Linked DNA regions of Leucothrix mucor DSM 2157. The protein of the gene in region 1 interacts with the protein of each later gene in a pairwise test. Links are inferred from orthologs where the notes say so. Each region holds a gene or a part of one and is shown on either strand. Other genes may lie near its edges. The genes, in order: ctaD and LEUMU_RS0122995.

Region 1 (3,187 bases):
TGATAACCGACTGGTGCTGCCAGTCAATCAGCGAATTCGTTTCTTAATGACCTCTAACGATGTAATCCACTCTTGGTGGGTGCGTGAACTGGGTGTAAAGCAGGATGCGAATCCGGGCTTTATCAATGACTCTTGGGCTTATATCGAAGAGCCTGGTGTGTATCGTGGTAAATGTACTGAGCTTTGCGGAAAAGACCACGGCTTTATGCCAATTGTGGTTGAAGTGAAGTCTCAGGAAGATTATGCCGCTTGGGTCGATGAGCAGAAGGCTATTGCCGCTGCTGCAGCTGCCTCCGGTGATCGTGAGTGGTCTAAGGAAGAGCTGATGGTTCAGGGTCAAAAGGTTTACAGTACTAACTGTGCCGCTTGTCACGGTGTGACAGGTGCTGGTGTACCTGGTGCGTTCCCTGCGATGGCAGGCAGTCCAATTACGACTAAAACGGAAAACATGGCTGCTCATATCGATATCATTCTCAACGGTAAAAGTGGGACTGCGATGCAAGCGTTTGGCAAGCAGCTGAGCGATAGTGACATTGCGGCGGTGGTGACTTACGAGCGTAACGCGTTCGGCAATAACACCAACGAAATTGTTCAACCTGCAACAATTAAGTCTGCACGATAAGGAGGCAGTAACATGGCAACAACGACAACTGATATTGAAGCCGACATCCAGAATCATGCACATGACGATCATCATCATGGACCTGAGCCAGGCTTAATGCGGTGGGTAAAAACAACCAACCACAAAGACATCGGTTACCTCTATCTTTGGTTTGCATTCATTATGCTGCTGATTGGTGGTGCGATGGCGATGGTTATCCGTGCTGAATTATTTATGCCGGGATTGCAGTTTGTAGAGCCACAGTTTTTTAACCAGATGACGACCATGCATGGTTTGATTATGGTATTTGGTGCGATCATGCCGGCCTTTGTGGGCTTGGCGAATATTCAGATTCCTACCATGATTGGTGCACCGGATATGGCGTTACCCCGCATGAATAACTGGAGCTTCTGGATTCTGCCATTTGCAGGTGCCATGTTAATGAGCACTATGTTTATGGAAGGTGGCGGACCGGCCTTTGGTTGGACGTTCTACGCACCGTTGTCTACAACGTTTGCGCCACAAAGTACTGACTACTTCATCTTTGCTATTCACATGTTGGGTTTCTCATCCATCATGGGTGCGATCAATATCATTGCGACTGTAATGAATATGCGTGCTAGCGGCATGAAGCTAATGGATATGCCATTGTTCGTTTGGACTTGGTTTATCACAGCCTTCCTGCTGATTGCAGCGATGCCAGTATTGGCCGGTGCGGTAACAATGATGCTGACTGACCGTAACTTCGGTACTAGCTTCTTTGATGCAGCAGGTGGTGGTGACCCGGTTATGTTCCAGCATATTTTCTGGTTCTTCGGTCACCCTGAAGTTTACATTATGATTTTGCCGGCCTTCGGTATTATCTCGCAAATCATCCCGACGTTTTCGCGTAAACCATTGTTTGGTTACAGCTCAATGGTGTATGCAACGGCTTCAATTGCGGTGCTATCATTCGTAGTTTGGGCACATCACATGTTCCTAACCGGTATGCCGGTTGCGGGTCAGATGTACTTTATGTATGCGACGATCCTGATCTCCGTTCCGACTGGTGTGAAAGTGTTCAACTGGGTGTCTACCATGTGGAGAGGCTCGTTGAGCTTTGAAATCCCCATGATGTGGGCGGTGGCCTTTGTAATCCTGTTTACTATCGGTGGTTTGTCCGGCTTGATGCTGGGTATCGTACCGGCGGATATTCAATACCATGATACCTACTTCGTGGTGGCGCATTTCCATTATGTACTGGTAACGGGTGCGCTGTTCTCTATCATTGCTGGCGTTTACTACTGGTTGCCAAAATGGTGTGGTCGTATGTACAACGAGAAGCTGGCAACGATCCACTTCTGGTGGGCGGTACTGTCAGTGAATGTGTTGTTCTTCCCAATGCACTTCCTAGGGTTAGCGGGTATGCCACGCCGTATTCCTGACTACTCACTACAGTTTGCTGACTTCAATCTGATTGCTAGTGTCGGTGGCTTCGTGTTTGGTTTGTCCTTCTTATTGCTGGCTTACATCATTGTGGATTGCATCCGTAATGGTCGTGTCGTCAAAGAAGCACGCGTTTGGGAAAGTGCTAAAGGTCTGGAGTGGACATTGCCTACACCTGCGCCTTACCACACCTTTAACGAAGAGCCACCACGTGAGTTGATTCTTAAAGAATCTAGCCACACAGGTCATTGAGAATATAAGTGATGTCAGAAATTCAACGAAAGCAACGTGGAGCAATGGTGACAGCGGCGGTAATCGCAGCAGTCGCTATTGCGATCTTCTCTTTGACACTTATTTTGTCAGGTAAATAAATGCGCGAACCGGTTACCAAGGGATTTTGGCTAAAGCTGATTTTTATCCCAATTGCCATGTTTGGCTTCGCCTTCGCCTTAGTGCCGTTGTATGACATTCTGTGTGATGTCACCGGCTTTAACGGGCGAACCACTACCAGCAGCTATCAAGATACTGCAGAAAGTTATGAGGTGGATGAAGCGCGCACGGTATTTGTGGATTTTGCAGCAGCAGTCGCCCCTGGTTTTCCGATTAGCTTTCGCCCGAAAACCCCTCAAATGGAAGTGGTGCCGGGCAAAGTGTATACCGCGTATTTTTTAGCTGAGAATCGTTCCAAAGATATGATTGTTGGTCAGGCAGTGCCCAGTGTGGCGCCCAGTCAGGCTGCGACCCACTTTAAAAAGTTGGAATGCTTTTGCTTTACGCGTCAGGAGTTCAAAGCCTATCAACCGGTTGAAATGCCGGTGCGGTTTGTGGTTGAGCCGTCTCTTGATGGAAATGTTCAAAACATCACACTGTCGTATAACTTTTTTAGAATACAACCTGATGTCTGATTTGCGGATGTCGATGAGTGTAGGAGAAATCAATGCAGTCTAAAGAACAGTATTACGTTCCGGAAGGTAGTTATTGGCCCATCGTGGGTTCTGTTGGCATGGCGTTACTGCTGGGTGGTTTTGCAGGTTCCCTGCATGGCAGTGCCTTAGCTACCGGACTGATGGTATTGGGTTTGGCCACTATCCTGTTTATGGTGTTTGGTTGGATGGGGCAGGTTGTTCATGAGAGTGAGTCTGGCTTTTATAATACCCAGGT
Region 2 (3,106 bases), 2.3 Mb from region 1 along the record:
CGGCCACATGGGCGCGCCAGAGCTGAAAATCAGTGGTGATGTTACAGTTGGTCTTTTCCAAGATAGCACTGGCGATTCTTCTTTCGGTGGTAACGGAAGTGAAGTTATCTTCAATGCAGAGCAGAAAGTTGGCGGCGTTACTTACTTCGGTAGCATGACTGCAAACGTTGCAGACTCTCAAATCGGTGGTGGCAACATCTCTACTGATGATCTGTATGTTGGTTTCAAAGGTGCATTCGGCGAAGTTCGCATGGGTGATACTGACAACGGTTGTGACGCAGTAGACACAGGTTGGGTTGTTGATGATGAGTTCATCTCTCATAACTCTGGTGGCTGTGCTGCTGGCGACCAGAACAATATCACTTACAAAGGCTCACGTGGCCCTGTGACTTATGCAATTGGTTACAGCCCAGATGTAGGATCAGGTGACGGCGCAACTGTTGCTGGCGAAAACACTGTTTCTTTGGGTATTGTTGGTAAAATTGGTCCTGCAGCAGTTAGCTTGGGTCACGAAGTCGCTGGCGATGACAGCAACACAGTGCTGGGTGTGTCAGGTAACTTTGGTCCTGTAGCTGTTGGTATTCGTGCTAGCAAGTTCGAAGATAACGATACAGATGTAGGTTACACTGCACAGTATTCTGCTCGCGGTAACAAGTTCTACATCGGTTACGGTGATGTTAACGATGATGCGAACACATTGTTCCTAGGCTACCAGCGTTCAATCGGTTCAAACACTACATTCATCACTGAGTATGTAAATACTGACATGTCTGGTGTTGATGATCAGTACGCAATTGCTCTGAAGCACGCATTCTAATATCGCTTAACACGATATAAGAGTTAAAGAGGACAGCTTAGGCTGTCCTTTTTTGTGTCTGTCTTTAATAGGTTTTTGATAATTTTTCTTCTATAGTTGCGGGCATTCTTTTGATACTCAGGGAGCCTGTTAATGCTATTCCATTCTAAGTTGCCAAATGTGAAAACCACGATTTTCACAGTGATGTCTCAGCTGGCATCCGAATATCAGGCTCTCAATCTTTCACAAGGCTTTCCGGACTTTAATGGCCCCGATGAGTTATTAGGCCGTGTGACCGAGCACATGCGCTTGGGTCATAACCAATATGCACCAATGACTGGGGTGCAACCTCTGCGAGAAGCTATTACAGCAAAGGCATTGAGCTTATATCAAGCTAGCGTGGACACTGACCAAGAAATCACAGTGACCTCCGGCGCAACAGATGCCCTGTTCACCGCCATCACAACAATTGTAAGTACTGGCGATGAAGTGATTGTATTTGATCCTGCTTATGATTCTTACGAGCCTGCGATAGAGCTAGCGGGCGGAAAAGCTGTCCATATTCCATTATTAGCTCCAGATTTTAAGATCGATTGGCAGCAAGTTGAAGATAGTATTACGTCAAAGACTCGCGCCATTATTATGAACTCCCCGCATAATCCAACTGGCACCACCTTATCCGAGGCAGATATTCAGGCCCTACAGGCGATTGTCGCTAAGCATGATATTTTGCTGATCTCAGACGAGGTCTACGAGCACATCGTATTTGATGGCGAGCCGCACCTGAGTTTATTGCGCTACCCTGATCTTCGCGAACGCGCTTTTGTAAATTCATCGTTTGGTAAAACGTACCATGTGACAGGTTGGAAAATTGCTTACTGCATAGCGCCAGCAGAGTTAACGGCGGAGTTTCGCAAAGTCCATCAATATGTATCATTTTGCACGGTCTCGCCGATGCAGTTTGCACTCGCAGACTTTATGCAATCCAGTCCTCATCATTTGGAGCTAGCCGATTTTTATCAGGCGAAGCGCGATCGCTTTGTGGCAGGTATACAGGATTCACGGTTTAAGCTATTACCTTGTGCGGGTACCTACTTTCAGTTGTTGGATCACTCCGAAATTAGTGAGCTAGATGATGTAGCCTTGGCGCGTCAGCTGACGATAGAAAAGGGGATTGCCTCTATTCCTATTTCTGTATTTTATCAAACGCCACCTGCTCAGAAGATTCTGAGATTCTGCTTTGCTAAAAACGATGAAACACTCGATCGTGCAACGGAGTTGTTATGCACTATTTAAAGGGTGATCAGTAAATGTCTACCATTATCGAAGTCAAAGGCTTGCACAAACATTACGGTGACATGGTTGCCGTAGCGGGTGTCGATTTTAGCGTTAAGCGCGGCACTTGCTTTGGATTGCTTGGCCCAAATGGTGCGGGTAAAACCACCACCATTGAAATGATGGAGGGTATTAGCAAGCCAACGGCGGGCGAAGTGCTGTACATGGGTAAGCCGCAAGGCAGTGATTTTAAAGAGCAGGCGGGCATTCAATTTCAGTCTACTGCATTGCAGGACTTTCTAACTGTTGCCGAACAGCTTCGTTTGTTTGCCAGCTTTTACCCAAAAACCTTACCGTTCGATGAGTTGGTTGAAGTTTGCGCACTGGGTAGTTACTTAAATCGGGATGCCAGCAAGTTATCAGGCGGCCAACGTCAGCGTTTGTTACTGGCTATTGCGCTAGTGAATGATCCGCAAGTGGTGTTTCTGGATGAGCCAACTACCGGGCTTGATCCCCAGGCACGCCTTAATTTCTGGGAGTTGGTCAATCGTATTAAAGCGCTGGATAAAACTGTGCTGCTCACCACTCACTACATGGAAGAAGCCTACAACCTGTGTGATGAAATTGCGATTATGGATCACGGTAAAATCATTGCCCAAGGCTCTCCGGATGAGTTGTTATCTCAGCACTTTCAGGATGTTATTGTGGAATTACCACAAGCTGATTTCAATGCCGAGGCGACTGCGAAAATTCCTCATCGCGTATTAGATAAAGTCCAGGCGAGCGTGCAAATCGTTACGCAAGACGTTAATGCGACCTTGGCTGAGTTATTGGCACTTGGTGTTTCATTGAAAGGCTTGCAGGTTCGTCCTCGTACCTTGGAAGACTTATTTATACAACTAACCGGCAAGGAGCTTCGGGCATGATTAAGCGTATTTTAGCCATGGTGCATGCTCGTAATCTGGAGTTTGTGCGAGACCGTTCATCGCTGGGTTGGAGTTTATTGCTACCCGTATTGTTGGTGTTTGGATTGGC

What was found.
Region 2: the proteins of ctaD (region 1) and LEUMU_RS0122995 interact in binary tests that used the Escherichia coli proteins (3 or more experiments, as listed by UniProt). The link is inferred for Leucothrix mucor DSM 2157 from one-to-one orthologs.

Annotation. Positions count from the first base shown.
Region 1 is NZ_ATTE01000001.1:2,736,298-2,739,484, reverse strand. Bases 101-2,956 are described here. They hold ctaD (cytochrome c oxidase subunit I), read left to right. Parts: upstream 101-634; coding sequence 635-2,278; downstream 2,279-2,956. Other genes in these bases: LEUMU_RS0112335 (cytochrome c oxidase assembly protein), read left to right, coding at 2,398-2,931; coxB (cytochrome c oxidase subunit II), read left to right, coding at 101-622. In the rest of the region: more of coxB, read left to right, coding at 1-100; LEUMU_RS0112330 (cytochrome c oxidase subunit 3), read left to right, coding at 2,964-3,187. UniProt on the Escherichia coli protein: Cytochrome bo(3) ubiquinol oxidase is the terminal enzyme in the aerobic respiratory chain of E.coli that predominates when cells are grown at high aeration.
Region 2 is NZ_ATTE01000001.1:5,001,410-5,004,515, forward strand. What follows is about bases 246-3,020. They hold LEUMU_RS0122995 (pyridoxal phosphate-dependent aminotransferase), read left to right. Parts: upstream 246-949; coding sequence 950-2,092; downstream 2,093-3,020. Other genes in these bases: LEUMU_RS0122990 (porin), read left to right, coding at 246-817; LEUMU_RS0123000 (ABC transporter ATP-binding protein), read left to right, coding at 2,107-2,997; LEUMU_RS0123005 (ABC transporter permease), read left to right, coding at 2,994-3,020. In the rest of the region: more of LEUMU_RS0122990, read left to right, coding at 1-245; more of LEUMU_RS0123005, read left to right, coding at 3,021-3,106. UniProt on the Escherichia coli protein: Shows aminotransferase activity with methionine and histidine as substrates, and to a lesser extent also with phenylalanine.